One region of the Kitasatospora sp. NPDC089797 genome, then DNA from elsewhere that is predicted to be linked to it. Evidence: riboswitches for the same ligand, from Rfam matches in the RefSeq annotation. Region 1 holds a riboswitch; each other region holds the start of a gene.
The links. Region 1 has a riboswitch for cyclic di-AMP ahead of AB0O91_RS25670 (LysM peptidoglycan-binding domain-containing M23 family metallopeptidase). Riboswitches for the same ligand answer to the same signal wherever they lie in the genome.
Positions count from the first base shown of each region.

Region 2: another riboswitch for cyclic di-AMP. It lies ahead of AB0O91_RS34930 (transglycosylase family protein); the one in region 1 lies ahead of AB0O91_RS25670 (LysM peptidoglycan-binding domain-containing M23 family metallopeptidase).
Region 3: another riboswitch for cyclic di-AMP. It lies ahead of AB0O91_RS24575 (M23 family metallopeptidase); the one in region 1 lies ahead of AB0O91_RS25670 (LysM peptidoglycan-binding domain-containing M23 family metallopeptidase).
Region 4: another riboswitch for cyclic di-AMP. It lies ahead of AB0O91_RS39050 (transglycosylase family protein); the one in region 1 lies ahead of AB0O91_RS25670 (LysM peptidoglycan-binding domain-containing M23 family metallopeptidase).

Region 1 is NZ_JBFBGS010000033.1:31,125-38,791, forward strand. Features, by position in the region: gene AB0O91_RS25640 (NAD(P)/FAD-dependent oxidoreductase) at 1-1,179, opposite strand, end outside; gene AB0O91_RS25645 (HipA family kinase) at 1,395-2,150, shown strand; gene AB0O91_RS25650 (DUF3037 domain-containing protein) at 2,147-2,563, shown strand; gene AB0O91_RS25655 (MarR family transcriptional regulator) at 2,659-3,114, shown strand; gene purB (adenylosuccinate lyase) at 3,173-4,612, shown strand; gene AB0O91_RS25665 (MFS transporter) at 4,620-6,161, opposite strand; cyclic di-AMP (ydaO/yuaA leader) riboswitch at 6,475-6,657, shown strand; gene AB0O91_RS25670 (LysM peptidoglycan-binding domain-containing M23 family metallopeptidase) at 6,660-7,649, shown strand.
Region 2 is NZ_JBFBGS010000060.1:10,325-17,991, forward strand. Features, by position in the region: gene AB0O91_RS34900 (MFS transporter) at 1-181, shown strand, start outside; gene AB0O91_RS34905 (helix-turn-helix domain-containing protein) at 408-1,013, shown strand; gene AB0O91_RS34910 (helix-turn-helix transcriptional regulator) at 1,132-1,998, opposite strand; gene AB0O91_RS34915 (ATP-binding protein) at 2,417-2,998, shown strand; gene AB0O91_RS34920 (DUF397 domain-containing protein) at 3,342-3,605, opposite strand; gene AB0O91_RS34925 (hypothetical protein) at 4,166-5,107, shown strand; cyclic di-AMP (ydaO/yuaA leader) riboswitch at 5,575-5,745, shown strand; gene AB0O91_RS34930 (transglycosylase family protein) at 5,753-7,102, shown strand; gene AB0O91_RS34935 (hypothetical protein) at 7,324-7,524, shown strand; gene AB0O91_RS34940 (LacI family DNA-binding transcriptional regulator) at 7,616-7,667, opposite strand, start outside.
Region 3 is NZ_JBFBGS010000030.1:97,403-105,069, forward strand. Features, by position in the region: gene AB0O91_RS24565 (alpha/beta hydrolase) at 1-482, opposite strand, end outside; gene AB0O91_RS24570 (YiaA/YiaB family inner membrane protein) at 627-917, opposite strand; cyclic di-AMP (ydaO/yuaA leader) riboswitch at 1,115-1,273, shown strand; gene AB0O91_RS24575 (M23 family metallopeptidase) at 1,286-2,119, shown strand; gene AB0O91_RS24580 (hypothetical protein) at 2,187-3,062, opposite strand; gene AB0O91_RS24585 (GNAT family protein) at 3,105-3,695, shown strand; gene AB0O91_RS24590 (sensor domain-containing protein) at 3,826-4,569, shown strand; gene AB0O91_RS24595 (hypothetical protein) at 4,726-5,526, shown strand; gene AB0O91_RS24600 (GNAT family N-acetyltransferase) at 5,523-5,969, shown strand; gene AB0O91_RS24605 (hypothetical protein) at 5,983-7,128, opposite strand; tRNA gene AB0O91_RS24610 (tRNA-Met) at 7,609-7,667, opposite strand, start outside.
Region 4 is NZ_JBFBGS010000080.1:5,453-13,119, reverse strand. Features, by position in the region: gene mfd (transcription-repair coupling factor) at 1-188, shown strand, start outside; gene AB0O91_RS39065 (MazG family protein) at 298-1,335, shown strand; gene AB0O91_RS39060 (SDR family NAD(P)-dependent oxidoreductase) at 1,352-1,777, opposite strand; gene AB0O91_RS39055 (cytochrome P450) at 2,068-3,369, shown strand; cyclic di-AMP (ydaO/yuaA leader) riboswitch at 3,579-3,746, shown strand; gene AB0O91_RS39050 (transglycosylase family protein) at 3,751-4,635, shown strand; gene eno (phosphopyruvate hydratase) at 4,888-6,174, shown strand; gene AB0O91_RS39040 (septum formation initiator family protein) at 6,373-6,855, shown strand; gene AB0O91_RS39035 (DUF501 domain-containing protein) at 6,827-7,513, shown strand; gene AB0O91_RS39030 (Ppx/GppA phosphatase family protein) at 7,516-7,667, shown strand, end outside.

The sequences.
Region 1 (7,667 bases):
ATTGGTCCGCATCGCCATCAGGTGGTAGCCGCGGGCCACCAACTGGGCGGGCACACCGCGCAGTTCGATGCCCAGCGGCTTGGAGACCGCGTCCTTGCCACCGAGGTCGACCACCAGGCCCAGGTCCTTGTGGTAATAGGGCTCCAGGGGCTGGCTGCGGAGCGAGGCGATCACGTTGTCCGCCACCGCGCGGCCCTGGCGGGCCGAGTGCTGGGCGGTCGGCGGACAGACCGCGCCGTCGCCCTTGGCCAGGTCGGGGACGGCGGCCGCGTCACCGAGCGCGAACACGCCCTCCAGCTGGGGCACCCGCATCTCCGCCGTCACCGCGACCCGGCCGCGGACCGTCTCGGCGTCCAGGGTGCCGATCAGCGGGCTCGCGGCCACGCCGGCGGTCCAGATCAGGGTCCGGCAGGGGATCACCCGGCCGTCGGTGAACTTGACGTTCTCGGCGCCGACTTCGGCCACCGAGACGCCCAGCGACACCTCGATGCCGCGGGCGCGCAGCACCTCCAGGGCGGCGGTGCCGAGGGCGTCGCCGAGCTCGGGCATCAGCTTGGGGGCGATGTCGATCAGGTGCCACTTGATCTGCCGGGCGTCCAGCCGCGGGTAGCGGCGGGCGGCGGCGGTGGTCAGGCGTTGCAGGCAGGCGGCCGTCTCGGTGCCCGCGTAGCCGCCGCCGACCACCACGAACTGCAGCCGGGACTCGCGCTCCCGCTGGTCCAGGGTGGCCGAGGCGAGGTCGAGTTGGGCGATCACGTGGTCGCGGACGTAGGCCGCCTCGGCGAGCGTCTTCATGCCGCGGGCGTAGTCGGTCAGGCCCGGGATGTCGAAGGTGCGGGTGACGCTGCCGGGGGCGAGCACCAGGACGTCGTACTTCTGCGCGATCACCTCGTCGGTGATCTTGCGGACCACGCACACCTTGGCGGCCGGGTCCACGCCGATGGCGCCGCCGGGGACGATGTGGGTGCGGCGCAGGCTCCGGCGCAGGGAGACCGCCACGGACTGGGGGGTGAGGACGCCGGCCGCGACGTGCGGGAGGAGCGGGAGGTAGAGCTGGTAGCTGAACGGCGTGACCAGCGTGATCTCGGCCTCCGAGGGCGAGAGCTTGTGTTCGAGGCGGCGGGCGCACTCCAGGCCCGCGAAGCCGCCGCCCACGATCAGGATCCGAGGTCGTTCCATCGCTCATCCCTTTGTCGTGCGGTCGTACCGGAAGGTCCCCATTACTGTCCGCCACACTCGCACGGAGCAGCGGGGGCTGCCACCGGGGTGGGGCGGTGGGGGGAGGAGGGGAGAAGGGGTGCGGGTGGGGTGCGGGGCGGGGGCGCGGGAGCGGGTGTCGACGTGCGGGGCCCGGTGCCTGCGGGGGTGGGTGGTGCACCGATAAGCTGTCGGGCGTGCTCCCCGAGGTGACGGCGATCCGGTACGTGACGCCACTGCGAGAAGGCGGCTCGATGCCGGGCCTGGTCGAGGCCGACGACCGGCGGCTGTACGCGCTGAAATGGGTCGGCGCGGCGCAGGGCCGGAAGGCGTTGGTCGCGGAGGTGCTGGCCGGGGAACTGGGGCGGCGGCTCGGGCTGCCGGTGCCGGAGCTGGTGACGGTCGACCTGGACCCGGTGCTCGCGCGCAGCGAGCCGGACCAGCAGGTCCAGGAGCAGATGCGGGCCAGCGGCGGGACCAACCTCGGGATGGCCTTCGTCAGCGGCGCGCTGAACTTCGACCCGCTCTGCTTCGAGGTGGATCCCGAACTCGCCGGGCAGGTGCTCTGGTTCGACGCGCTGATCGGCAACGTCGACCGCTCCTGGCGCAACCCCAACCTGCTGGTGGCGACCGGCGGGCTGCGGCTGATCGACCACGGCGCGAGCCTGATCTTCCACCACAACTGGGCCGGTGCCGCGGCCTGGGTGCGCCGCCCGTACGACGCGTCCGACCACGCGCTGCTGCGGGCCGAGCCGGACCTCGCGGCGGCGGACAAGGCGCTCGCACCGCTCGCGGAGGCGGCGGTCGAGGCGGCGGTGGCGCAGATCCCCGAGGTGTGGCTGGCGGACGAGTTCGGCTTCGACTCGCCCGAGGACGTGCGCGCCGCGTACCGTGCCCAGCTGACCGAGCGACTGGCCGGTCCGCGGGACTGGCTGCCGGAGGTGTCGGGATGACCGGGCCGCTGTCGGCCGCGCTGCCGGCCGTCGTGGAACTGCACGACTACGAGTACGCCGTGATCCGGGCGGTGCCGCGGGTCGAGCGGGGCGAGTGCGTGAACGTCGGGGTGCTGCTGTACTGCCGGCAGAACGCGCACCTGGCGGCGCGGACCCACCTGGACCAGGCCCGGTTGCTGGCGCTGGACCCGGTGGCGGACGTGCAGGGGGTGCGGCGGGCGCTGCAGGGCATCGAGGCGGTCTGCCTGGGCGGCCCGCAGGCCGGTCCGGCGGCTTCGGACAGCCCCGGGCGGCGGTTCCGCTGGCTGACCGCGCCGCGCAGTGCGATCGTCCAGCCGGGGCCGGTGCACACCGGGCTGACCGCGGACCCGGAGACCGAGCTGCGCCGGCTGTTCGACCAGTTGGTGCTGTGAACCCTGGGCCGATCGGCGGACGTGTGAGGCGGCTCGCGGACGGTTGCTGTGGTCAAATCTTGAGTTACTGAAGCACTCGGCCGTACGCTGGCCCCATGGGTTCGACCTCGACGACGACCGTACCGACCAACGCCGAGCTGATGGAGGCGTTGGCCGCCGTCGGTGCCGCGTACTTCCAGGACTTCGCGGCGGCCGCGGCCCGGCACGGGCTGTCCTCCTCGCAGGCCAAGGCGCTGGGCTCGGTCCAGGAGCCGGTACCGATGCGGGCGCTGGCCGGGCGACTGGGCTGCGACGCGTCGAACGTGACCGGGATCGTGGACCGGCTGGAGTCGCTCGGCCTGGCCAACCGGGAGGCCGCGGCCGGTGACCGCCGGGTGAAGATCGTGGTGATCACGGACGAGGGCCGGGAGATCCTGAACCGCATCCGCGGCGAGATGGCCCGCACCCACCAGGCGTTCGGGGCGATGACCGACGAGCAGCGGATCGCGCTGCACTCGATCTGCGGGCAGGTGCTGCCGGTGCTGGCCGGTCGGGCGGGCGGCGCGCAGTAGCGGGCGGCCGCCCGGGGCCACAGGCCGCCGACGTTCGGTGTGACCTCGGCTGTTACCCTTGCGAAGCGTGAGCGCGAAGCCCCAGATCCCCAATGTCCTGGCCTCCCGGTACGCCTCGGCGACCCTGGCCCAGCTGTGGTCCCCCGAGCACAAGGTGGTCCTCGAGCGCCACCTGTGGCTCGCCGTCCTGAAGGCCCAGCAGGACCTCGGTGTCGAGGTTCCGGCGACCGCGGTGGCCGACTACGAGCGGGTGATCGACCAGGTCGACCTCGGCTCGATCGCGGCCCGTGAGCGGATCACCCGCCACGACGTGAAGGCCCGGATCGAGGAGTTCAGCGACCTCGCCGGCCACGAGCAGATCCACAAGGGCATGACCTCCCGGGACCTGACCGAGAACGTCGAGCAGCTGCAGATCCGCCAGTCGCTGGAGCACGTCCGGGACCGTACGGTCGCGGTGCTGGTGCGTCTGGCCGACTTGGCCGCCCAGCACTCCGAGCTGGTCATGGCCGGTCGCTCGCACAACGTGGCCGCGCAGGCCACCACCCTGGGCAAGCGCTTCGCGTCGATCGCCGACGAGCTGCTGGTCGCCTTCCGCCGCCTGGAGGAGCTGATCGCCCGCTACCCGCTGCGCGGGATCAAGGGCCCGGTCGGTACCGCGCAGGACATGCTGGACCTGCTCGGCGGCGACACCGGGAAGCTGGCCGAGCTGGAGCGCCGGGTCGCCGGCCACCTCGGCTTCGAGCACGTGCTGACCAGCGTCGGCCAGGTCTACCCGCGCTCGCTGGACTTCGAGGTGCTCACCGCCCTCGTCCAACTGGCCGCCGCGCCGTCCAGCCTGGCCAAGACCATCCGTCTGATGGCCGGCCACGAGCTGGTGACGGAGGGCTTCAAGGAGGGCCAGGTCGGCTCCTCCGCGATGCCGCACAAGATGAACACCCGCTCCTGCGAGCGCGTCAACGGCCTGGCCGTCATCCTGCGCGGCTACGCCTCGATGACCGGCGAGCTGGCCGGTGACCAGTGGAACGAGGGCGACGTCTCCTGCTCGGTGGTGCGCCGGGTCGCGCTGCCGGACGCCTTCTTCGCCTTCGACGGCCTGCTGGAGACCTTCCTGACCGTCCTGGACGAGTTCGGCGCCTTCCCGGCCGTGATCGAGGCCGAGCTGGACCGCTACCTGCCGTTCCTGGCCACCACCAAGGTGCTGATGGGCGCGGTGCGGGCGGGCGTCGGCCGGGAGACCGGCCACGAGGTCATCAAGGAGCACGCCGTCGCCTCCGCGCTGGCGATGCGCGCCGGTGCCCGGGAGAACGAGCTGCTGGACCGGCTCGCCGCCGACGAGCGGATCCCGCTGGACCGGGCCGCGCTGGACGCGCTGCTGGCCGACCGGCTGTCCTTCACCGGGGCGGCCGGCGCGCAGGTCGCCGAGGTGGTCCGCCAGGTGGAGGCCGTCGCGGCGGCCTACCCGGCGGCCGCGAAGTACGCGCCGGCCGACATCCTCTGACGCAGCGTCAGCCGTCCGACGAGGGCCCCGTCGCCGTTCCGGTGGCGGGGCCCTCGGGCGTCCGGGGGCGGCCCGGGTCGAGCGGCGGGGTGGTGGTGGCGCAGGGCCAGTCGCAGTTCGGCTCGGCCGTCGGGTGCTCCTCCTCCGGCGCCAGCACGTTGCCCCGGATGGTGGCGAAGGCGGTCAGCCCGCCGGCGACCAGCAGGCCCGCGCAGATCAGCATCGCGGTGTGGAAGGCGGAGTCCACCGAGGCCGGCACCCGGTAGGCGTCGCCGCTCAGCCCGGCCAGCGCCGGGAGGGCGGCCACCGCCAGCAGGCCGGCCGCGCGGGCGGCGGCGTTGTTGACCCCGCTGGCGATGCCCGCGTGCCGCACCTCGACGGCGGCCAGCACGGTCGCGGTCAGCGGGGCGACCAGCAGCGTCATCCCGGAGCCCATCACCGCCACGGCGGGCAGCACGTCCGCCCAGTAGGAGGAGTCGGGGCCGGTGCGCAGCATCAGCAGCACCCCGGCGGCGCACAGCAGCGGGCCGACGGTGAGCGGGATGCGCGGGCCGATCCGCTTGCCGAGGCGCCCGGCGCGCGCGGACAGGGTCAGCATCAGGATGGTGATCGGCACCAGGGCGAAGCCGGAGACCAGCGGGGAGAAGCCGGAGACGATCTGCAACTGCACCACCAGCAGGAAGAACACCCCGCTGAAGGCCGCGTAGACGCACAGGGTGACCAGGTTCACCGCGGTGAACAGCCGGGAGGAGAACAGCCCGAGCGGCAGCATCGGGTCGGGGGCGCGCCGCTCGACGGCCACGAACGCGGCGCTCAGCAGCAGGCCGAGCGCGCCGGTGACCCAGACCGCGGGGGACAGGCCCTCGCCGGCCGCGGTGAGCGCGTAGGTGAGGGTGCCGAGGGCGAGCGCGGCGAGCAGGGCGCCGGGCGCGTCGAAGCGGCCGCTCGCGGACTCGTCGCGGCTCTCCGGGACGTAACGGGAGGTCACCGCGATCACGGCGGCGGCCAGCGGCAGGTTCAGCAGGAAGATCCAGCGCCAGCCGGGCCCGTCCACCAGCCAGCCGCCGAGGAAGGGGCCGACGGCCGCCGACACCCCGCCGAGGCCGGACCACAGGCCGACCGCCGCCGAGCGGTCGTCCGGGTGGAAGACGGCCTGGAGCATGGCCAGCGAGCCCGGGGTGAGCAGGGCCCCGCCGATGCCCTGGACGGCGCGGGCGGCGATCAGCACGTGGATGGTGGGGGCGGCGGCGCAGGCCGCGGAGGCGACGGCGAACCAGATCACGCCGATCAGGAAGATCCGGCGCCGCCCGTACCGGTCGCCGAGGGCGCCGCCGAGCAGGATCAGGCCCGCGAGGGTGAGCAGATAGGCGTTCAGGGTCCACTGCAGGGACGCGAGGGTGGCGCCGAGGTCGGCGCCGATCCGGGGGAGGGCGACGTTCACGACGGTGCCGTCGAGCATCGCCATGCTGGAGCCGAGCACCGTTGCGAGGAGTACCCAGCGACCCTGCGCCGTGCCCAGGCGCAGAGTGCCGGCTTGAGAGGTGGCCACGGGCCGAATCCTGGGCCCGGCGGGGTGTGCGTGACAAGGGTCACCGGACGGTGTGTCGGTCGGTGACGCAGTGTGGTCGGGTGGTTGCCGGGTGCTGCGGCGGTCCGCGCAGCGTCGTGGATCAGTGGCTCCGGGTGAATGGGTTGTGCACGTACGGTGCAGCGGATCATTCGGAGGGTGACGGCGAGGACGGGGTCGACCGTCGTCGGGAGAGATCGACATTGCTTCACCCGAACGGATGAGTTTTAGTTCAGCGACCGCCCGGCCAGCCCGGACGGATCCGCCGGGTGGAACGCCGAGTCCTGCCGCTGCCCGGTGGCTCGCAACGAACTCTGTACGGCAGGAGCGGGGGACCCACAGGTAAGTCGCCGGACCGGAGTTCGCGCTGTTCACAGCGCGGACCACCAGGACCGGCTAGGGGTGAAGCCGCGCATGCGGCCGGGCAACTCCAGCCCGAACCCGACAGCTCACCTCGCAGGCGTCGGAGAGGAAAATTCCATGCCTGCACAGGCTCGTCGTATCGCCCTGCCCCGTGCCGCCCGCATCGGCATCGCCACCGCCGTCACCGGCGTGTCGTTCGTCCTGCCGCTCGTGACCGCGATGGGCGCCCAGGCGCACACCGCTCCGGCCGCTCCGGCCACCACCTCCGCCGCTCCCGCCGCCGCTTCGGCCCCGGCCGCCGGCCAGGAGAGCTACCGCGTCGTCAGCGGCGACACCCTGTCCACGATCGCCGAGGTCAAGCACGTCCAGGGCGGCTGGCACGCGCTGTACGAGCAGAACCGCTCGGTGGTCGGCGGCAACCCGGACCTGATCTTCCCGGGCCAGCAGCTCGCCGTCGCCGGCCACGCCGCTGGTGTCGGTGTCGGTGCCGGTGCCGCTGACGGTGCGAAGCCCGCGGCTCCGGCCAAGCCGGCCGCCCCCGCGAAGCCGGCCGCTCCGGCCACCCAGGCCGCCGCGGCCGCCGCGGACACCCAGCTCCAGGTCCGCACCGAGGCCGCCGTGCCGGGCGCCCAGCTGCAGACCCAGGTGCAGACCGCCGCCCCGGCCCAGGCCGTCACCGCCGTCCCGGTCGCCGCCACCTCCGGCTACGTCGCCCCGCTCGCCAAGCCGGTGCTGGGCGAGGCCTACGGCGTGGCCGGCTCGATGTGGGCCTCCGGCCACCACACCGGCCAGGACTTCGTCTGCTCCACCGGCACCCCGCTGCGCGCCGTCGCCAACGGTGTCGTGGTGAAGGCCGGCAACGACGGCGCCTACGGCAACGAGGTCGAGATCAAGCTCGCCGACGGCAAGTACGCGCAGTACGCGCACCTCTCCTCGATCGGCGTGAAGGTCGGCCAGAACGTCACCGCCGGCCAGCAGCTGGGCTACTCGGGTGCGACCGGCAACGTGACCGGCCCGCACCTGCACTTCGAGATCCGTACCGGTCCGGAGTACGGCTCGGACATCGACCCGGTCGGCTACCTGCGGGCGCACGGCGTCGCGCTCTGAGCCGCCGGTCCGCTGCGG
Region 2 (7,667 bases), on a different contig from region 1:
GGACGGCTACCGCCCGGCGCTGGTCCTGGTCACCGCGGTCGCCGTGGTCGGACTGGTCGTCGCTGCGGCGGGTGCCCTGGTCGACCGGCGGCGGACGGCAACTCCCTTGTCCGTGCCGGATTATGATTATCCGTCTGCCGGGCCGTCCGTGGCCCGGACCGAAGTCCTGAGCGAGCGCTGACCCACTGGCCCCGCCCACGGCCGTCGAAGACCGTGGGCACTGGTGCCGGCTCCACCAAACCCCCGTGTTGGTGGAGCCGGCCGTCTTTGTACCGGCCGCCCGGGCGGGGCCCGTCAGGGCACGGTTCCACGGCGCGGCTACCGGCTCCGCAAGTATATTGGCCCGGAGTCAACGAACGTTCGGAGCAGACACGATGGCACCTCGCGGGGATTCGGTCAATGAGGAGATGCGCCAGCGGTCCCGCCGGCGCATCATGCGGGCCACCGTCGAGCTGGTTGACCAGCGCGGTTACGCCGGCACCACGCTGACCGACATCGCCGAACGGGCCGGACTCGCCCGCGGCCTGCTCTCCTACTACTTCGACGGCAAACGACTGCTGATGCAGTCCGCGACGCACCGGATGATGCACCAGGCGCTGTCCGGCGCCCTGGCCGAACTCCCGCCGAACGCCTCTCCCCGGCACCGGCTGGCCCGCGCGATCGACGCCGTCCTCGGGCTCGCCATGGACCACCCCCGGGTGATGCGCTCGCACCTGGCGCTGATCCTCGACCCGGACACCGGCGCCTTCGTCCAGGACCCGGAGCAGCAGCAGCTCGGTGCGATCCTGCAGGGCCTGCTCGTCGACTGGGGCGCGCCGGACCCGGTCGCCGAGCACGCGGTGCTGCGCAGCGCGCTGATGGGCGGCTGCATCGGGGTGCTGCTGCCGGGCGCGGAGCTCCCGCTGGCGCCGATCCGCGCCGACCTGTTCCGCCGCTACGACCTGCCCTGGGAGCTGGGCCGCCCGCCGCAGCCGCTGCCGCCGGAACGCGAACGGCCGCCGGCCCGCGGCTGACGGCGGGCGGCGGCCTGACGGCGTTCGCCGGGACGTGAGGTCCCTAAGGGCCCGGAGCCCCGCAGGATCCGGGCCCCGCAGGGTCCGGTTCCCCGTCAGGGCCGGCACCCGTGCGGGATCAGCGCTCCTTCAGGATCGAGGAGAGCAGGTCTATCGTGCGCTCGGGCGTGAGGCTGTCCACGCAGAGCCGCTCCATGACCTGCACGTACGCGTCGACGTCGTCCCGCTTGTCCAGGTAGAGCGCACTGGTGAGCTGCTCCAGGTAGACCACGTCCGCGAGGTCCTGCTCCGGGAAGCGCAGGATCGTGAACGCCCCGGACTCGCCCGCGTGCGCGCCGAACCGGAACGGCATGACCTGGATGACCACGTTGGCCTGCTCGGCGACGTCGATCAGGTACTGGACCTGGCCGCGCATCACCTTGGGCCCGCCGACCGGCCGGCGCAGCGCCGCCTCGTCGATGACCGCCCACAGGCGCGGGCTGGCGCCCTCGGTCAGCAGCTTCTGGCGGCGCAGCCGGAGGCTGACCCGCCGCTCGACCTCCTCGTCGCTGATGACCGGCCGACTCTGGCCGAAAACCGCCCGTGCGTACTCCTCGGACTGCAGCAGTCCGGGGATGAACTGCACCTCGTAGGTGCGGATCAGCTGGGCGGCCTCCTCCAGGCCGACGTACGTCTGGAACCATCCCGGCAGCACGTCGTTGAAGCTGTGCCACCAGCCGGACTTGTTGGCCTCGCGGACCAGGCCGAGCAGCGCCTCCCGCTCCAGCCCGTCGTCCACGCCGTAGAGACTGAGCAGGTCGGCGACGTCCCGCTCCTTGAAACTGACCCGGCCGAGCTCCATGCGACTGATCTTGGACTCGGACGCGCGGATCGCGTAGCCCGCATCCTCACGGGTGATGCCGCGCGCCTCACGCAGGCGACGCAGCTGCGAGCCGAGGAGGATCCGGCGGACCATCGAGCCGCCGCCCGGCTGAACTGTGGTCATGCGGTCGAAACCTCCACCTAGGGCAAACAGCGCACAGTCTGCCATCAGTTGAGCGCTCACGGTGCCGATACTGACGGATGTTCCTATCAGTTCTGCACTCCGCACACCAGGATGCACGTGCATCCGGCGCTTGCATATGCCAATAGTGCGACTGCACGTGAATCGACTCTTGCATCTGCAGTGAGCGCACACCACCATGGTGCACGTGCACCTGCACATCCCTGGCAATCCCGCGGGCTCCGCGTCGACCCCACGCGCGACTCCGTGCACCGACCCGGCGGCGTCCCCCGCGCCATCGGGCGTTCGAGTGCGCGCGCGCCTGGTCGAAGGGGCGGCCGAGCGGCCGAGCGAGTCGGAGGTGACCGGCATGACCCCGGCGGGTCCAGCCGTGTCCGCCCCCTTATGGGAGGAGCTCTTCATGAGCACCGGTACGGCTTTGGCGGTTGACCCCCATGTGGTCACCTGTACGCTCGCTCCTCGCTTCGAAGCCGTGAGAACCGCTCGCGACTTCGCCCGGACCGCTCTCCAGCGCTGGGGCCTGATGGAGCTGTTCGACGATGTCGCGCTGGTCGCCTCGGAACTCGTGACCAACGCGCTCCGGCATGCGATCGGCGCACGGCCCGACCCCTCGGGCGGCGCCCTGGGCGAGTACGACTTTCCCACACAGCCGACCCCGGACGGACGGCTGCCGATCCGAATAAGCCTGGTGCACCGCGCACCCCAGGTGGTCTGCGCGGTGAGCGACCCGAGCAGCACCGGCCCGGTGGCCCGGGAGGCGGACTTCGTCGCCGAATCCGGCCGCGGACTGCACCTGGTGGAGTCGTTCAGCCGCTCCTGGGGCTGGCACCCGCTGGGCAGCGGCAAGGTGGTCTGGGCCATGTTCGAGGCGGAGCCGGTCGGCGGCGGACTGGACGGCGGCGGACTCGACGCCTGCGGGCCGGACGGCCGCCCGCTGGACGGACGGATCGACATCGGTGGACGGCACCGGCGCTCGGCCTAGCGCCGCACGGCGCACGGCCGGCCGACGGACGACCCGGGAGGACCACTCCCCGGGCCCTTCAGCCGGGCCCCGAGCCGGACCGGACGACGACTCCCGCGGGCCCGGTGACCCGGACGGTCCCGGCAGCCCCTGTGCCGCTCCCGGCCGTCGCGGGCACCGCAGCAGCCCCGGCCCCCAGGACCGCCCGCGGAACCGCTCACAGGACCAGGACGGGCCGGACACCCCGGGCCGCACGGTCCGTCACGGACCGGTCCGACCGCAGGACCGCCTCCCGGCGACGACAAAAAAGGCCGTCGTGGTGTCAGCACCCACGACGGCCCCCCGATGGTGGAGCGGCAGCCGGTCAGACCGCCAGGTGGTCGAACTCCCCGTCCTTGGCGCCCAGCAGCAGGGCGGAGATCTCGGCCCGGGTGTAGATGAGCGCCGGGCCGTCCGGGAAGCGCGAGTTGCGCATCGCGACGTCGCCGCCCGGGAGGGCCGCGAACTCGACGCAGTTGCCCTGGGAGTTGCTGTGCCGGCTCTTCTGCCAGACCACCCCCTGGAGGTCGGCGGCGGCCATCCCGTTGTAGGTGTGGTTCGAGCCGTGCGTGTCCTGCGAGTCGTGCATAGAAGTCTCCCGAAGAGCTCCGGAGTTGTCGTCCAGCGCGGCGCCCCCGGCACCCGCCGAACGAACGGACCGGCCCCGTACCGGCCCGGCACAACGCCTCACTTGACGCGATGATAGCCGCAGTGCACGTGCATCAGCACGGGACATTGCAGGTGCATGTGCCTTTTTACCGGTCGCCGCGAACTCTTCACGGGCCCTTCTCCTGACGGTACGTAAACGGACATAGCCGACTGAATCGACGAGTCGTCCATAACCGGCCGTGAGCGGCCCCCCGCTGAATGTTGATCTTCGAATGCCGGGAGTCGCACCGCCGTGACCCTCCGTCAGCCCGGCCACCGGCTGTGAGACATCTCACGCACCTCTCATGCAACGCGCCGCCCCACCGGACACGTCAGGAGCAACTGCGGGGGCCCACGCGGGGGTTGGGCGAAGAATGTCCGGATTGTAGGCAATCGACCCGGAGTCGACCGGCCAGGACACGGCCTCGGCACCGCGGCCGCCCGAAGCCCGTACGGCAGCCGACTGCAGGCCTGACGGGCCGATGTCCTACGATCTCCGGCATGAGCACCGCAGCCATCCCGGGCGCGCCACTGCCCGTCCGCACTCCAGGCTCCCGTGCGCGGGGGCGCCACCGCCGCCCCGAGCGCCCCGAGATCCGCACCGGCTCGCCGGCCCTGGTGCTCGCCGTTCCCGCGGCCGCGGGGCCCGAGTCCCGTTCGGTCGTCGAGGAACTGCTCTCGATCGTCCGCAGCGAGCACACCGGCGTCCAGGCGGCGGTCGGCTACCTCCCGGGCGGCGCCGAGACCGAGGACCCGGAGGAGCGCACCGTCGCGGAGCTGCTGGCGGCGGCCGCCGAGGCCGGACTGCCGACGCCCGTCGTGGTGCCGCTGGTGCCCGGCCCGCACGGCTTCCTGGCCGAACTCCACGCCCTCGCCGCGGAGTACGGCGCGACCGTCACCGACACGCTGGGCCCGCACCCGCTGCTCGCCGAGGCCGTCCACGTGCGGCTCTCCGAGGCCGGGCTGGCCCGGGCCGACCGGGCCCGGCTGTTCGCCATCGCGACCGCCGCGGACGGCGTGGTCCTGACCACCGTCGGCGGCGAGGAGGCCGCCGCCGCGGCCGGGATCACCGGCGTCCTGCTGGCCGCCCGCCTGGCCGTCCCGGTCGTCGCCGCGGCGCTCGACGTGCCCGGCTCGGTCGCCGGGGCCGTCGACCACCTGAAGGAGACCGGCTCCCAGCGCCCGGCGCTGGCCCCGCTCGTCATCGGCCCGGAGGCGGACTCCGAACTGCTCGCCACGGCCGCCGAGGAGACCGGCTGCCCGTCGGCCGCGCCGCTGGGCGCCTACCCGACGGTGGGCCAGCTGATCGCCTCCACCTACCTGGCCGCACTGCCGACGCCGACCGCGGAGGAGCTGGCCGAGGCGGAGGCCGTCGCCGCCGACGGGGCCGGAGAGGGCTCCCGACGGGCCCACGCGGCCGCCGAGGAGCCCCTGGAGGGCTGATCGGCGCCCCTCCGCGCCCCGCGACGCCGTCGCGGGCCACCCGCACCACCGAAGGGCCCGGAACCGCCGCGTTCCGGGCCCTTTCGGCGTGCACGGATCGCCCCTTTCGAGAGTTCAGCGGGCAATGCGGCGCAATGTCCGTTTCTGGTGCCTTTTGTCGATGAATAGCCGGCGCGTTGCCGGGCGCTCGATCCACGGGCGCTCCACCCGCCCGACCGTGCGCCCCCGTCGCACTTCGACGCTCCGTCACCTTTTTTCTGAGCCTGAGCCAATTGCGAGAATCAGTCGCGATATTGCTGGAAAATGATCACTTTCGATCATGAATTACGGCCCATTTGGCCTTTCCCGCTAAGCCGTGATGCGCATCACAGGTATTTGCAGTTTGAACTTAAGTCTGCTTAACGTGCTCCCCGTTCGTGACCACACGGACCCAGTTCATCCGCGACGCCGAGTCCTGCCGTCGGATGTCCTGGCAAGCGCGAAAACGCATCACGGCAGGAGCGGGGGAACCACAGGTAAGTCGCCCCGGACCATTTCCCGGAAACGGTCCAGGGCTAGGGGTGAAGCCGCGCCACAGCGCGGCCGGGCAACTCCAGCCCGAATCCGACAGCTCACCTCGCAGGCGTGGGAGAGGACCGCGTCTTCATGCTGCCTTCCAACGGCAACCGCCTGTCCAGCCGCACCCGCCGCGTGATCGCCGCCCTGGGCGTCGCCGGCGTCGGCCTCACCGTCCCCTGCCTCACCACCGGCACCGCGAACGCCGCCCCGGTCTCCACCTGGGACAAGGTCGCCCAGTGCGAGAGCGGCGGCAACTGGGCCATCAACACCGGCAACGGCTTCTTCGGCGGCCTCCAGTTCACCTCCAGCACCTGGGCCGCTTTCGGTGGCAACGCCTACGCCGCGCGGGCCGACCAGGCCACCAAGGACCAGCAGATCGCCGTCGCCGAGAAGGTCCTCGCCTCGCAGGGCCCCGGTGCCTGGCCGGTCTGCTCCGTCCAGGCGGGCCTGACCAAGGGCGGCGCCGCGGCGTCCGTCGACACCTCCGCCGGTGCCTCCACCGGCGCCTCCACCGCCAAGCCGGCCACCAAGCCCGCCGCGAAGGCGACCAAGCCCGCCAAGCCGGCCGCGCCCGCCCAGGACCAGGCACAGGCCTCCGGTGACTCGGCGTCCGCCGCCCCCGCCACCGGGTCGGCCGACAACACCTGGGCGCAGAAGCGTCAGGCACAGGCCCAGGCCGGCGGCTACACCGTCGTCGACGGCGACTGGCTGTCCACCATCGCCGACAAGCACAACGTCCAGGGCGGCTGGCAGCGGCTGTACGACCTCAACCGCACCACCCTGACCGAGGGCCCCGACACCATCTACCCGGGCCAGCAGCTGACCTTCGGTGACGGCGGGGCGGCCCAGGCCGGCCAGACCTCCGGCACCGCCAAGTCCGGCTCCGACTTCACCTGGTTCGACCGCTCGCAGCAGTCCGGCCAGGCCTCGAACGGCGGTGCCGTGAACGCCAAGCCGGTCGACCAGAGCAAGCCGTCCGGCTCCAAGCCGGCCGCCTCGAAGCCGGCCACCAAGCCCGCCGCGAAGCCCGCCCCGCAGACCCAGACCGGGACCCAGACCCAGACCCCGGCCGCCACCGGCAGCATGGCCGCCGCCGTCTCCTTCGCCCAGTCGAAGGTCGGCCAGGCCTACGTCTACGGCGGCACCGGCAACGGCGGCTGGGACTGCTCCGGCCTGACCCAGGCCGCGCTGCGCGCCGCGGGCATCAACATCCCGCGCGTCGCCGCCGACCAGGCCGCCGCCAGCACCCACGTCTCGCTGGACAGCCTGCAGCCGGGCGACCTGCTCTTCTGGTCGAACAACGGCCAGGACTCCGGCGTCTACCACGTCGGCATCTACATCGGCAACGGCCAGTACGTCGAGGCCGCCAACCCGAGCTCCGGCGTCCGCCTGCAGACCGTCGCCAACTGGGCGCCGGACTTCGCCGGCCGGGTCTGAGCCCGAGGTCGGCACGCGGCCGACGGATGCCGGCCGACGGATGACAACTGACAGATAACAGACAACAGATTTCATCAGCTGTCAGTTGTCGGCCCCCGACCGCCCCGGGAAGAGTCTGGTCGCTCTTCCCGGGGCTTCGGCGTCCCCGGAGGCCGGCCGCCGCATGGCCAAACCCCGCCCCGGCGGGCATGCTGCTGCTCTGCACCCGAGGAGGAGTCACCATGGCCCAGGTCACCGTCACGCTCGACGCGAACCTCGCGATCGACGCGATGCTGCTCTCCGGTACCAAGAACCCCCAGGACGCCGTCGAGCTGGTCCTGCGCGACTACCTGGCCCGCGGTCGCCGCACCGGGACCCGCACCGGCGACGCGGCCGACGGCCACCGGGTCACCGCCGACCGTCCCACCGTCCAGGAGGGCTGAGCCCGACCGCAGCCGGGCGGACCGCACGCCGACGGGCCCCGGAGGGCAACCGCCCTCCGGGGCCCGTCAGTTGAGACGCGACCCACCGGCCTCAGCGCGCGCACGCCCCGGTGGAACCCCGCATCACCAGCTCCGGCTGGAAC
Region 3 (7,667 bases), on a different contig from region 1:
AGGTAGTAGCCCCAGACGCCGGGCCAGCGGACCATCGCGGCGCCCATCACGACCATCACGCCCCGCATCAGGGCGTTGGAGCGGTGCTCGACGAAGGCGTCGATCAGGGCGATCCCGGCGACCCGCTGCGGTGCGTCCCCGGCGATCCTGACGACGGTGGCGCCGGTGTAGGACTGGCCGACCAGGACGGCCCGCCCGATGCCGAGGTGGTCGAGCAGGGCGAGCACGTCGGTGGCGATCGCGGCGGGGCCGTAGTCGTCCCAGACGATCGAGGACTCGCCGAAGCCGCGCAGGTCCATGGTGACGACCCGGTGCCCGGCCGCGGTGAGCAGCGGGTGCAGGTGCCGGTAGGCGTGGCGGGAGTCGAGCATGCCGGGGAGCAGGACGACGGGGGTGCCGTCGCCCTGCCGGGTGTCGTCGTACGCGAGCCGGCCGCCGGGCACGTCGAGGTACCGGGTGTTCGGGGTGGTGGTGCCGTTCATGGTGGGCCTCCGCTGGCTCGCTCTGTGCTGCCGATAGCCATAAAGCTAAGGCTAATAGCCTTAGCCGTCAAGCCCCGCCGGGCCGGCCCCGCCCGGGGGCCGCCGGGCCGGTCCCCGGCTCGCGGCCCGCCGGGTCGGCGCGGCTCAGGGCCCCTCGACCCGGAACGGGTCGTGCTCGCTGAGCAGCTTCTCCAGCCGGGCCTGGTCGACCCGGGCGACGGTGTCCGTGGACTCCTGCCGGTCCCGGACCACCTTGGCCAGCGTGAACGAGGAGGTGACGGTGTAGAGGAGGCCGATCCCGAGGAAGGCCCGGGTCCAGCCGCCGACGGGCAGGTAGGCGATCCCGACGGCGAGGGCCGCGGCGGAGAGGGTGAAGGAGAGGACGGCCTGGACGTAGTACGCGGCCGTGGTCCGTGACTGCATCGGTGCGCTCATGGCGCCAGGATGCGGGCGGCCGGCCCGGTCGCACATGAGTAGGAGTACTCAGATGGGGCCAGGTGCTTGAAGGATCGTTCGTTGACGTCCGATCACCTGCTCCACAGCCGTCCCGGACGGATGGCTTGGAATCAGAGCCTCCTAGGATTAACGTTTGATAACGCAGCGCGGTCGTCAACGCCGTACCCAGACGGCACCGTGCGCCGTCGCCTAATCCCGCCGGCCGGCCTCCGGGCAGGTCAGGGAGCCGGGGAACCACGTTCCTTGGGGTGAATCGGCGGGGCCCCGGCCCGGCCGTAGGAGACCTTCCTGCTCCGAACCCGTCAGCTAACCCGGTAGGCGCGAAGGAAGGAAAGGAGCGCGCCCCCGTGGCGTCGACGCACACCCCGGCACACCCGGCCGGCCCCGCAGCCGGTACCCAGCTCCTCGACCACCCCGTCCCGGACGACCCCGGGGCGCTCGCCCCGGAGGCCGAGGCCAACCGCCACCGGATGCCGCGTCAGACCCGCGGAGCCTCCCCGCTGCTCGGCGTCACCGCCGTCGCCGCCACCCTGGGCGCCACCGGCTTCGCCTCCGCGACCCCGGCCGCCGCGCCCGCGATCGAGGCCCAGGACGAGTCCCCGGTCGCCCTGGCCGCCGACCCCGGCCTCGCGCTCGCCGCCCGCATCCAGCAGCAGGCCGACAGCCAGCGCACCGCCGCCGAGGAGGACGCCCGGGTGCAGGCGGCCCAGGAGGCCGCGGCCAAGGCCGCCGCCAAGGAGGCGGAGGCCGAGCGGGCCGCGGCGGAGGCCGAGCGGGCCAAGGCCGCCGCCCTCACCCTGCCGGTGAAGGACTACAACCTCTCCGCCCACTACGGCCAGAGCGCCCGCTACTGGGCCCACCTGCACACCGGCCTGGACTTCGCCGCCGACACCGGCACCGCCGTCTTCGCGCTCGGCCAGGGCACCATCACCTCGGCCGGCTGGTCCGGCGCGTACGGCTACCGGATCGTCGAGACCCTGCCCGACGGCACCGAGATCTGGTACTGCCACCTCTCCTCGATCATCAAGGGCTCCGGCAAGGTGACCGCCGGCCAGCAGATCGGCAAGGTCGGCGCGACCGGCAACGTGACCGGCCCGCACCTGCACCTGGAGGTCCGCCCCGGCGGCGGCGCCCCGGTCGACCCGGAGACCTGGCTCCAGCAGCGCGGCCTCACCCCGTAGCCACCGCCGCGAAGGCCCCGGACACCCGGTGTCCGGGGCCTTCGCGGTACCCGTTCCGGCGGGTGCGTCACTCCGGCGGCAGCTGCGCCAGGTACGCCTCGATCTCCGCCGCCCCCGGCTCCGGCGCCAGCTCGGGGAACTCCTCCACCAGCAGCCGCGGCAGCCCGGGCACCGTCCACCCGCCCAGCAGGTCGAGCGCGGCCTCGGCCGCCGCCGTCTCGAACTCCTCGAAGCCCCCGGCCAGTTCGTCCGGCATCGGCCGCCCCAGCGCGTTCAGCTCGGCCAGGTTGCGGTAGCTGCGCCGCATCAGGCCCTGCTCCAGCAGCCGCCGCGCGCCGTCGGTGGCCATACCGACCGACAGCACCCGGCCCGCACCCCACCAGCCCTGCTCGTCCGGCTCGTCCAGCCAGCCGGTCGGGCCCAGCGCCTCGTACCCGGCCAGCCGCTCCTCCTCGGTCAGTCCGGCGAAGCCGGCCAGCCAGTCCCGGACGGCCGCCGGGTCCGCCACGTCCACGTCGTGGGCGTGCAGCAGCACCGCGTACAGCCGGGGCCAGGTCACCAGGTCGGCGCGGCGCAGCAGCCCGGCCGCGACCTCGCCCTGCCACTCGGCCTCGGCGTGCAGCCGCTCCTGCCGTTTGGCGTTGAGCCGCTTCGCGGCCCGCTGGTGGTCGACCAGCAGCCGCACCGCCTCGCCGTAGGCGAGCGGGTCCTCTTCGGGCGCGGGTTGGACGTACAGGTGGAGCCGCTCGTACAGCAGGTGCTCCACCGCGTCGGAGGTCAGTTCGGGCCAGCCGTCGTGCATCCTGCCCTCGCCCAGCTCCAGCAGCGCCAGCACCGTGCGCAGCGGCGCCTCGGCCACCGGCGCGCGGTCCTGGCCGGCCGCCCAGGCCAGCAGGTCGGCGGCCCTGGTGCGCGGGGCGAGTCGCAGGTCTTCGTCGTTCATGTTCGAAACGGTAGTCGCCGGGCGCGGGTAGGGTCGGCAGCCATGGTCCCGATCCGACTCCTCGGCCCCAGACTGGCCGTCCGCGAGTACCACCACACGCCGGCGGAGGTGGACGCGCTGCACGCGCTGTTCGGCGACCCGGAGGTGACCCGCCACCTCCCCTTCGGGCCGTGCGACCGGGAGACCTGCGCCGACCAGCTGGAGCTGTACCTGGAGGAGGCGATGGCCGAGCCGCGGTCCACCTACCGGCTCGCCATGGTCCGCCGGGCGGACGCCGAGGACCCGGCGGACGCGGTGCCGGTCGGGCAGGCCGCGCTCACCCTCGGCACGGACGGCTCCGCCGACCTCGGCTACGTGCTGGGCAGCAGGGTCCGGGGCCTCGGCTACGCGGGTGAGGCCGCCGGGCTGCTCTGCGGGCTCGCCTTCGGCGCGCTCGGCCTGCACCGGCTGGCCGCCTCGGTCGACGCGGACAACACCGCCTCGGCCAGGGTGCTCACCCGGCTCGGCTTCCGGGCGGAGGGGCGGGTGCGGCAGGACGGGCCCGCGGGCGGCGCCCGGCGCGACGCGTACCGGTACGGGCTGCTCGCGGCCGACTGGCCCGGCCTCCCGCCCGACCTCCCGCCCGCCCGGTAGCCGCCGGCCGGGGGTTAACCCCACCCCCGGGCCGCCGGGCCGCCGGATGTCCGCCGGGCCGCGCCCCGGGCAGACTGGATCACGTCAGCGAGTGGTGACGGACGCGAGCACGAGGGGCCGGGGGCCGGAGATGAGCAGCAGCGGAAGCACGCTGGGTCAGGACTGGGACGCCCCGGGCGGCTACGGCGACGACGGAACCCGCCCGGCCCGGGCCCGGCGCACCGAGCAGCCGCCGGGCTTCTGGCGGGCGCCCTTCTCGGGGCACTACTACCGGGAGGTCGGCTACGTGCTCACCGGGCTGCCGATGGCGATCGTCGGCTTCGCCGTCTCGATCGCGCTGTTCTGCTTCGGCCTCGGCACCGTCGTCACCGTCCTCGGCCTGCCGGTGCTGGCCGGTCTGACCAGCGCCGGCCGGGGCCTGGGGCTGGCCGAGCTGGTCCGGGTGCGCGGGCTGCTCGCCCTGGACGTGCCGGCCCCGGCGCCGGTGCGCCAGGTCCGGCCGGGCGCCTGGGGCGCGATCACCGCCCGGCTGGCCGACGGGGCCGGCTGGAAGGCCGCGCTGTACCAGGTGGTGATGTTCCCCTGGGCGGTGTTCAGCTTCACCATGACGCTGGTGTTCCTGGTGCTGGGCTGGGCGATGGCGCTCTACCCGGTCTACCACTGGGTGTTCCCGCGCTACACCTCCTGGCGCGGCTACCAGCTGTTCGACTTCACCGACAGCCACCACGTCCGGCACGCCTACTACATCGAGGGCACCTGGCAGATCGCCGCCTTCTCGGCGGTCGGGCTGCTGCTGGTCTTCCTCACCGCGCAGCTGGTCCGCGGCCTGACCGGCGTCAACCGGGCCGCCGCCCGGGGCCTGCTCGGCGGCTGAGCCGCCCCGGGCGCCGCCCGCCGCCCGGCCGCTCCCGGTCCTGTCCGGCCCTCCCGGGGCCCCCTGGCCCCTCCCGCCACGGCCGCGCCGAGGACGCGTTCCGGACCCGGACGCGCTCCGGATGCGGGCGGGGCGGGCCCGTGTTCGGATGACCGGGTGATCACCGCCCCCGGCCCGGACCCGGACATCCTGGTCACCTCCCGTCCGCTGGACGAGTACTGCTCCCTCTTCGGCCTCACCCGGGCCGGCCTCGCCGCCCTGCCCGGCCCGCTGCTGGACTGCCCGGGCGGTGCGGCGGGCCTGGTCGCCGAGGCGCGCGAGCTGGGCTGCCGGGTGATCGCCGTCGACCCGGCCTACGCGCTGCCGCCGCCCGAGGTGGCCGCCCGGGCCCTGGCCGCCCGGGCGGCGATGGCCGCCGCGATGGCCGCCCGCCCCCAGCTGTACCCCTCGTCCCACCCGTGCCGTCCGTTCCGGCCGGAGCGCTACCTGCGCAGCTGGGACCGCGCCCGCCGGCTGTTCACCGCCGACTCCGCCGCCCACCCCCAGGACTACCTGGCCGCCGCGCTGCCCCGGCTGCCCTTCGCGGACGGCGCGTTCGCGCTCACCCTGAGCAGCCACCTGATCTTCGCCTACCCCGAACTGTTCGGGCCGGAGCGCCAGTTGGCGGCCCTGGTCGAGCTGGTCCGGGTGACGGCCGGGGACGGCGAGGTGCGGGTCCAGCCGCTGAACGACGGCCTGGGGCGGCGCTGCGGCCACCTCGACCGGCTGCGGTACGCGCTCGGCGAGCGCCGGATCGCCAGCGAGGTGCTCCGGGTGCCGGGCGGGGACGGCCGCACCCGGCGGGTCCTGGTGCTGCGGGCCGCCGACCGCCGCCTCCGCCGGCCCCGGCCGGTGCCCCGGGGTTCGGCAAAATGTAATAGTCACTCGCCGGGTGGGCTCCTATACTCGTTCGTATGAGCGAGACCACGATCCGGCCCGCCGAGCCCGCCGACGCCGCCCGCCTCACCGCACTGATCCAGGCTTCCACCGCCTACCGCGGCGCGTACTTCGCGATGATCGACGGCTACGCCGTGGCGCCCGACTACGTCGAGCGCCACGAGGTGCGGATGGCGGTCGACGAGGCCGACGGCCGACTGCTCGGCTTCTACGCGCTGATCCACGAACCGGCCGAACTGGACCTGATGTTCGTCGCCGACGCGGCCCAGGGGCTGGGCATCGGACGGGCGTTGATCGCGGACATGCTCGACCGCGCCAGGGCGGCCGGGATCGCGGCGGTCAAGGTCGTCTCGCACCCGCCCGCCGAGGGCTTCTACCTCCAGATGGGCGCCGAGCGCACCGGCACCCGCCCGCCGCGGACCAAGACGCCCTGGGAACAGCCGGAACTGCGCTTCGCGGTCTAGGCCCGGTCCGGCCCTAGGAGTTCGACGGCGGGGAGCCGCCCGGTCCGCCCGCCGGAGCCGCAGTCGCGGTCGTCGGCTGTGCCGGCTGCGTCGACTGGGTCGGGACGAGGCCCGGGACGGGCGCCGGCAGCCGGGAGAGGATCTTCTCCGCCAGCCAGCTGCGGTCCGACCCGTACGGAATCCCCTGCGGGTCGACCAGTTGGGCCGCCACGGCGGTCCGCAGCCGCAGCGCCCCGGCGGCGGGCAGCTGGGAGAGCAGGCCGCGGGCGGCCAGCAGGGCGTGGTACTGCTCGAAGCCCGAACGCGGGTGCTCGATCGCGTCCAGCACGCTCGGCAGGTCCGCCAGCGAGGGGTCGCCCTGCATCAGGGCGAGCGCCTGGATCCGGCAGGTCTCGGAGCCGTCCGCGAAGAGCTCGCGGACCTGGTCGGCGGTCAGCGCCGAGCGCTTCGCGGTCGAGCGGACCTCGGCCACCACGCCGTCCGGCCCGGCCGGGGCGCCCGGCCCGGGCGGCAGCTGCACGGCCGGGGCGGCGGGCCGGTCGGTGCCGTCGCCGAACAGCCCGAGCTGCTGCATGGCGCGCATCCGCAGGTCGTCCGCGCCCACCTTGTCGCCCCGCCGGTCGTGGTCCTGCCCGGCCAGGAAGAGGTCCAGCGCCTCGTCGGTCTCGGTCAGCACCCGCGGCAGTGCCAGCCTGGTCACCAACCAGCCGGCCAGGAAGCCGAGCACCAGGAAGTAGAGCACCAGCGCGGCCGCGAACGGCACCGCGGCCCCGGCGCCGCCCAGCGCGGGCGCCAGCGCCGTCCCGAGCTGGTGCAGCCGCTCGCCGAGCGAGCCGAGCTGGGTCAGTCCGACGCCCAGCAGCACCTTGGTCAGCCAGTCGGAGACCTGCTCCAGGTTGGTGTTCGGCGCGTACGAGCCCTGCGGCTCACCGGAGCCGTTGCGCACCCGGGGCACTCCGAACAGGAAGCCCAGCGCGCCGCCGAGCACCGTGGCGGCCCCGGAGACCACCAGGCCGCCGCCGAGCGCCTGCCAGGCCTGCTCACGGCCGAGCGCGAACAGCAGCAGCCCGAGCAGTCCGGTGCCGGCCAGGACCCCGGCCGCTGTCCACTGCGCCCTGCGCAGTGCCGGTGCGCCGGCCCGTCGCCGCGTCCTCGCCATCGCCCACCCCCTGTGTCGGCGCCGACTCTAGCGCCGGGGCCCCACCCCGGGAACGACCGGGGAACGCCGACGCTACGACGGGGCGCGGCCACCGGAACGGCTCCGCCCGATCCGGTGCCGGAAACGCAGACGACCCGCAGGCTGCTCCTCGACGCCGGCCCGTGCACTGGCCTGGCGCCGAGGCACCGGGGATGTGCCGGTGAGCCTGCGGGCCGGGTGACTGCTATGGATTTCGCCTGCCGGAGGCCAGGGGCCTCACCCTGCGCAGGCAGGGGCGGCTCTAGCGAGCAGCCACCTCACGCATCCTGATGGAACTCAATTCAGGATCACCTCCCTTCAGTGTGCCGCCACTGTAGGCAGCCTCCTGGCGGGAGGGCAACGGATTAAATCCGCGGGCCGACGGGAGCCTCCTGCCCCCGCCCGTACCCGGGAACGCGAAAGGCCCGGAGGACGGATCCTCCGGGCCTTTCGGCTACTGAGTAGCGGGGACAGGATTTGAACCTGCGACCTCTGGGTTATGAGCCCAGCGAGCTACCGAG
Region 4 (7,667 bases), on a different contig from region 1:
CCCAGCAGCTGCGGCTGAACCGGCTCTACCCGCGCAGCCAGGTCAAGGCGGCGGCCCAGCAGGTGCTGGTGCCGCGGCCCAGCACCGGCCGGATCGGCGGCAAGCCGCTGGTCGGGCGGGAGCTGCTGGGCTGGTGCGGCGAGTTCCTGTCGGCGATGTTCGACGACCTGGCGGGGGCGAAGAAGTAGCACCGCCCGCCGGGCACCCGCGAACGACGGCCACCGGCCGGGCCGGTGGCCGTCGTTCGGCTCCGGGCACCGGCCGGTGCCCCGACCCGAACGGCGGTAGGTTCGGAGGGTGACGACGAACGCTGTGACGACGAACGCTCCGGGCGCGAAGCTGATCGTGCTGACCACCACCCACCGGGTGGCCCCCGGGCTGCTGGCCTGGCCCGCCTGGGAGGCGCTGCGCTCGGCCGGGCGGGTGCTGGTGGGCGAGGAGGGGCACCCGCAGGTGGCGGCCGTGCGGCAGGCCGGGGTGGCGGTCGAGGTGGCGCCGGCCGGATCCGCGCCGGAGCTGGCGCGGCTGCTGACCGGGCAGCCGGCCGGGGCGGGGCCGACGGTGTGGCTGGGCGGCCAGGACGGGGACCCGGGGCTGACGGACGCGCTGGCCCGGCTGGCGGTGGAGCGCGCCGGGGAGGTGCCGGAGATCGAGGTGCTGCCGGGCTCCTACGACCTGCCGGGGGCGCGGCTGCTGGACCTCACCTCGGTGATGGACCGGCTGCGCTCGCCCGGCGGCTGCCCGTGGGACGCCGAGCAGACCCACGAGAGCCTGGTGAAGTACCTGGTCGAGGAGGCCTACGAGCTGGTCGAGGCGATCGAGGAGGGGGACCGGGACGCGCTGCGCGAGGAACTGGGCGACGTCCTGCTGCAGGTGTTCTTCCACGCCCGGATCGCCGAGGAGCACCCCACCGACCCGTTCACCGTCGACGACGTGGCCGGGGACCTCGTGGAGAAGCTGGTCTACCGGCACCCGCACGTCTTCGGGGACGTCGAGACCGGCGGTGCGGCCGAGGTCGAGGCCAACTGGGAGCAGCTGAAGGCGGCCGAGAAGGCGGACCGGGAGTCCGTCCTGGACGGCGTGCCGGCCGGGCTGCCGGCGCTGGCGTACGCGGCGAAGCTGGTGTCCCGGGTGCACCGGGCGGGCTTCACCGGGGTGCCGGACGAGCCGTACCGGCTGCCGGCGGAGCTGACCGCGGAGTCGGCGGGCCGGCTGCTGCTGGCCGTCGCGCAGCGGGCGCACGACGCCGGCGTGGACGTGGACGCGGCGCTGCGCTCGGCCGCGCGGGGCTACCGGGACGCGGTGCGCGCGGCCGAGGGGCTCAAGCCGGAGTAGACCGGGGCGGGCGGGCTCAGGCCGCCGTGGCGGTCCGCTCGGTCGAGTGCCGCTGCGGCGGGACGAGTTCGCCGATGGCCTCGCCGACCAGCGCGACGAGCTCGGCGAGGCGTTCCAGGTCGAGGTGGTCGGGCAGGTCCGCGAGGGAGACGATCCGCTCGCCGCGCGGGCCGGCCACGCAGAAGAGGTCGATCGGGCCGAGGTGCTTCTCGGCGGTGTCGACCAGGGCGGCGACGTCGCTGGGCCGGCGGACGTCGCCGGAGACGCCCACCACGGGGCAGCCCGGCCGGTCGAGTTCGGCGGCGAGGTCCTCGGCGATCCCGACGTGCTGGTCGGCGATCAGCATCCCGGCGGCGCCGGCCGCGGTGAACCGACGGGCGAGGCCGGCCCCCGAACCGCCGTCGAGCACCGCGATGACGACGACTGCTCCGCTGACCCGCATGGCCTGCTCCTCCCTGTGGGCGACACCGCACCGGCGCCCACGCATACTGCGGAGGATCGTAGGCACGTCCTGACCCTCCGCAACAGGGATTACCCCGCAGGTGACCAGGCTCACGCCTGCCACCCGGCCAAGAGCTGTCCAAGGCCTGTCCACGGACCGTCCACGGGGCGTCCACGGAGCGTTGGCGCGCCGCTCGCGCGCCGCTCACGAACGGTTCGCGAACCGGTGACACCCCGGCGCCGGCCCGGAGGCCGTCCGGGCGGGCCCGGTCCAGCGGTTACGGTCGACCCATGCCAGCTCAGCCCGAGGGCGCCCAGCCCGCCGCCCAGCCCGGCCCCCAGCTCTTCACCTGGGAGTTCGCCGCCGACCCGTACCCCGCCTACGCCTGGCTGCGCGAGCACGCCCCGGTGCACCGCACCACGCTGCCGAGCGGCGTGGAGGCGTGGCTGGTGACCAGGTACGCGGACGCCCGGCAGGCGCTGGCGGACGGCCGGCTGTCGAAGAACCCGGCGCACCACAGCGGGCAGGCGCACCGCACCGGCCGGGTGGGCATCCCGGGGGAGCGGCAGGCGGACCTGATGACCCACCTGCTGAACATCGACCCGCCGGACCACACCCGGTTGCGCCGGCTGGTGTCGAAGGCGTTCACCCCGCGCCGGGTGGCCGAGTTCGAGCCGCGGGTGCAGCAGCTGACCGACCGGCTGATCGACGGCTTCGCGCAGCGCGGATCGGCGGACCTGATCCACGAGTTCGCCTTCCCGCTCCCCATCTACGCGATCTGCGACATGCTGGGCGTGCCGGCCGAGGACCAGGACGACTTCCGCGACTGGGCCGGAATGATGATCCGGCACGGCGGCGGCCAGCGCGGCGGCGTGGGCCGGGCGGTGAAGCGGATGCGGGCGTACCTGCTGGAGCTGATCCACCGCAAGCGGGCCGACCTCGGGGACGACCTGATCTCCGGTCTGATCCGGGCGAGCGACCACGGCGAGCACCTGACCGAGAACGAGGCCGCCGCGATGGCCTTCATCCTGCTCTTCGCCGGTTTCGAGACGACGGTCAACCTGATCGGCAACGGGACGTACGCGCTGCTGCGCAACCCCGGGCAGCGGGCGCTGCTGCAGGAGTCGGTGGCCCGCGGCGAGACCGCGCTGCTGGAGACCGGGATCGAGGAACTGCTGCGCTACGACGGGCCGGTGGAGCTGGCGACCTGGCGGTTCGCGACCCGGCCGCTGACCATCGGCGGGGTGGACATCCCGGTCGGCGACCCGGTGCTGGTGGTGCTGGCGGCGGCGGACCGCGACCCGGCCCGGTTCGCCGACGAGAACACCCTGGACCTGGCCCGGAGCGACAACCCCCACCTGGGCTTCGGGCACGGCATCCACTACTGCATCGGCGCCCCGCTGGCCCGGCTCGAAGGGCGGTCCGCGCTGGCCACCCTGCTCACCCGGTTGCCCGATCTGCGGCTGGCCGAGAGCCCGGAGAACCTGCGCTGGCGGGGCGGTCTGATCATGCGTGGATTGCGCGAGCTCCCGGTCGAATTCGCTCCGGAGAGCCGTTCGCCGCACTCCCGTCCGGACGCTCCGACACCCTGACACGGTGTCGCATCCGACCGTCGGCGGCGGTATGAACACCCATCAAACCGGACAAACCCCCGCCGTCCGTAGGCGATCGAACACGCGCCGTAATTCTTGTGTGATGTCGGCGATATGAGCTTGTGATTGATCTGAGGATCTGTCTAGTCTCCCTGGAGTTCGCAGCTGCGGACCCCGTGCGCGGAACGCCGAATCCTGCCCGCCGCACCACGGGAAACCGACCAGACCCTGGGCAGGGGCGGGGGAACCAGGTTTGTTGCCGTTCCTCCACGGCTTGGGGTGAAGCCGCCCGAGCGGAAGGGATTCCGCAGACGGCGGCCGGGCCACCTCCCGGTCCGAACCCGACAGCTCACCTCGCAGGCGTGCGGAGAGGGACCCTTCATGCTGCTCGTCGGAACCGGCCGCCACCGCCGTCGCACCCAGACCGAGAAGGCCATCGCCGTCGCGGGCGTGGCCGGCGTCGGACTCGCCCTGCCGCTGCTCAGCGCCACCGGCGCCTCCGCCGCCCCGGCCTCCGTCTGGGACTCCGTCGCCCAGTGCGAGAGCGGCGGCAACTGGGGCATCAACACCGGCAACGGCTTCTCGGGCGGCCTGCAGTTCACCTCCAGCACCTGGAAGGCGTACGGCGGCACCGCGTACGCGGCGCAGGCCAACCAGGCCAGCCGCGCCCAGCAGATCGCGGTCGCCGAGAAGGTGCTCGCCTCGCAGGGCCCGGGCGCCTGGCCGGTCTGCTCCAAGAAGGCCGGGCTGACCAAGGGCGGCGCCCCGGCGGCCGTCGACGCCGCCGCGGACACCACCGCGCAGTCCGCCCCGAAGCAGCAGGCCCCCAAGCAGCAGGCCGCCAAGCCCGCCGCGAAGCCCGCCGCCAAGGCCGCGCCGCAGCAGCAGGCCGCCAAGCCGGCCGCCCCGCAGCTGGCGAAGCCGCAGGCCCAGGGCTTCCCGGGCAAGGCCGGCTGGGACGCCGACGCCAAGGTGTTCTGGTACCAGAACAACGGCGCCTGGTACTGGACCAGCCACCAGAGCGTCTACCAGCAGTACGCCCCGCAGACGGCCGCCCAGCCGCAGACGGCCCCGCGGGCCGCCGCCCAGGCGCCGTCCGCCCAGGGCGCCCACGACTACACCGTCCGGGCCGGCGACACGCTGTCCAGCATCGCCTCCGTCCAGGGCGTGTCCGGCGGCTGGCAGTCGGTCTACGACGGCAACCGCGGCACCGTCGGCGGCAACCCGGACCTGATCGTGCCCGGCCAGGTGCTGCACCTCGGCTGAGCCGTTCCCGGACGCATCCGAGGGGGCCGCGCCCGGCGCGGCCCCCTTCGTCCGCATTCGCCGGACCCGGCCGGACGAGCCGGGGCGCGCAGGTGAACTACCGGTGGGTAGCGGGGCCACACGCTGAGACGGAGCCGAGGTCGACGTGGCCCCGGGGGCCCGGGCGGTTAGGCTCTGGTCGTAACGACTCCGCAATCATCCGGCCGATCGCACCACCGTCAGCCGGACCCTGCTTCCGCAAGGAGATGCTTCGTGCCGTCCATCGATGTCGTCGTAGCCCGCGAAATCCTCGACTCCCGCGGCAACCCCACGGTCGAGGTCGAGGTCGGCCTCGACGACGGCAGCACGGGTCGTGCCGCTGTGCCGTCGGGTGCCTCGACCGGCGCCTTCGAGGCGCTTGAGCTGCGCGACGGTGACAAGAACCGCTACTTCGGCAAGGGCGTGGAGAAGGCCGTCCTGGCCGTCATCGAGCAGATCGGCCCGGAGCTGGTCGGCTACGACGCCACCGAGCAGCGCCTGATCGACCAGGCCATGCTCGACCTGGACGCCACCCCGGACAAGTCCTCGCTCGGCGCCAACGCCATCCTGGGCGTCTCGCTGGCCGTCGCGCACGCCGCCTCCGAGGCCAGCGACCTGCCGCTGTTCCGCTACCTGGGCGGCCCGAACGCGCACGTCCTGCCGGTTCCGATGATGAACATCCTCAACGGCGGCTCGCACGCGGACTCCAACGTCGACATCCAGGAGTTCATGATCGCCCCGATCGGCGCGGAGTCCTTCTCCGAGGCCGTCCGCTGGGGCGTCGAGGTCTACCACACCCTCAAGGGCGTGCTGAAGGAGCGCGGCCTGTCCACCGGCCTCGGCGACGAGGGCGGCTTCGCGCCGAACCTGGACAGCAACCGCGAGGCCCTGGACCTCATCACCGAGGCGATCCAGAAGGCCGGCTACGTGCCCGGCCGCGACATCGCGCTGGCCCTGGACGTCGCCGCCTCCGAGTTCTTCCAGGACGGCGCCTACCAGTTCGAGGGCAAGGCCCTCACCGCCGCCGAGCTCATCGAGTACTACGCCGAGCTGGTCGCCGCCTACCCGCTGGTCTCCATCGAGGACCCGCTGGACGAGTCGGACTGGGACGGCTGGAAGGCCATGACCGTCAAGCTGGGCGACAAGGTCCAGCTGGTCGGCGACGACCTGTTCGTCACCAACCCGGCCCGCCTGGCCAAGGGCATCGAGACCGGCACCGCCAACGCCCTGCTGGTGAAGGTGAACCAGATCGGCTCGCTGACCGAGACCCTGGACGCCGTCGAGCTGGCCCAGCGCAACGGCTACCGCTGCATGATGTCGCACCGCTCCGGCGAGACCGAGGACGTCACCATCGCCGACCTGGCCGTCGCCACCAACTGCGGCCAGATCAAGACCGGTGCCCCGGCCCGCTCCGAGCGCGTCGCCAAGTACAACCAGCTGCTGCGCATCGAGGAGATCCTCGACGACGCCGCCGAGTACGCCGGCCGCGGCGCCTTCCCGCGGTTCAAGTTCGAGGCCTGAGCCTTCGAGCCCTGAGCCCTGAGCCGTCGAGCCCGGCGGCTCGGAGGCCCGAGCCGCGAGGCCGGAAACCGTGGGGCCGAAGGTCCCCGGTAGCGCACGCCTGACCGGTGCCCCGCCGCCCACCCCGTAGGGTGGGCGGCGGGGCACCGTCGCGACCAGGAGGGGATACGGGAGATGGCTGGCTGGAGGATCCCGGGCTTGGCGGCCCGGCCTCGGTTCACGAGCCGGGCGACCGTCCTCGTCCTGGTGCTCTGCTCGCTGGTCGCGATCCTGGCCTACCCGACGCGGCAGTTCATCTCCCAGCGCGCCGAGATCTCCGCCCAGCGGGCGAAGGCCGACCACGCGCGCCAGCAGGTCGAGCAGCTGCGCCGGGACCGGGCCCGCTGGCAGGACCCGGAGTACGTCAAGGCGCAGGCCCGCGCCCGGCTGCACTACGCGGTGCCGGGGGAGACCCCGTACATCGCGGTGGACCCGTCCGGTGCGGCCACCCGGCCCCCGGCCCCGGCCGGCTCGGCCACGCCCTCCGCCGAGGCGGCGGGCGGCCCGGCGAAGGCCGCCAAGCCCTGGTACGCCAGCATCTGGGACTCGGTGGACGCCGCCGACACCACCGCGCTGGCCCCCGCCACCCCCAGTCCGCTCCCCCCGTCCCCCGTTGGAGACCCCACCCCCCATGACCACTGAGAACCACCCCGCCGTCTCCGACGCCGACGTCGCGGCCATCGCCGCCCAGCTCGGCCGGGTGCCGCGCGGCCTGCGCGGCGTGGCGCACCGCTGCCCCTGCGGCAACCCCGACGTCGTGGAGACGGCCCCCCGGCTGCCGGACGGCACGCCGTTCCCGACGCTGTACTACCTGACCTGCCCCAAGGCCGCCTCGCTGATCGGCACCCTGGAGGCGGAGGGCGTGATGAAGGACCAGACCGCCCGCCTCGCCGAGGACCCGGAGCTGGCCGCCGCCTACCAGAAGGCGCACGAGGACTACATCGCCCGGCGCGACGCGATCGAGGTGCTGGAGGGCTTCCCGAGCGCGGGCGGCATGCCGGACCGGGTGAAGTGCCTGCACGTGCTGGTCGGCCACTCGCTGGCGGCCGGCGAGGGCGTCAACCCGCTCGGCGACGAGGCGATCGGGATGCTGGAGGACTGGTGGGCCAAGGGCCCGTGCGTCTCCCCGGCCGAGGTCGAGGCGGCCGGTGAGCGGGTCCTGCACAACCGGGCCGAGGGCCAGGACCACGAGGCCGTGATCGCGGCCAAGCAGCAGAAGACCGCCGAGCGGGCCGCCAGGAAGCGCGCCGCCGAGGCCGAGGCCCCGGAAGCCGGCGCAGCGGAGCAGGAGTCCGAGTGAGCATGACCCGTGTCGCCGCGATCGACTGCGGCACCAACTCGATCCGGCTGCTGGTCGCCGACCTCGACCCGGAGACGGGCGAGATCACCGACCTCGACCGCCGGATGATCGTCAACCGGCTGGGCCAGGGCGTGGACCGGACCGGCCGGCTGCA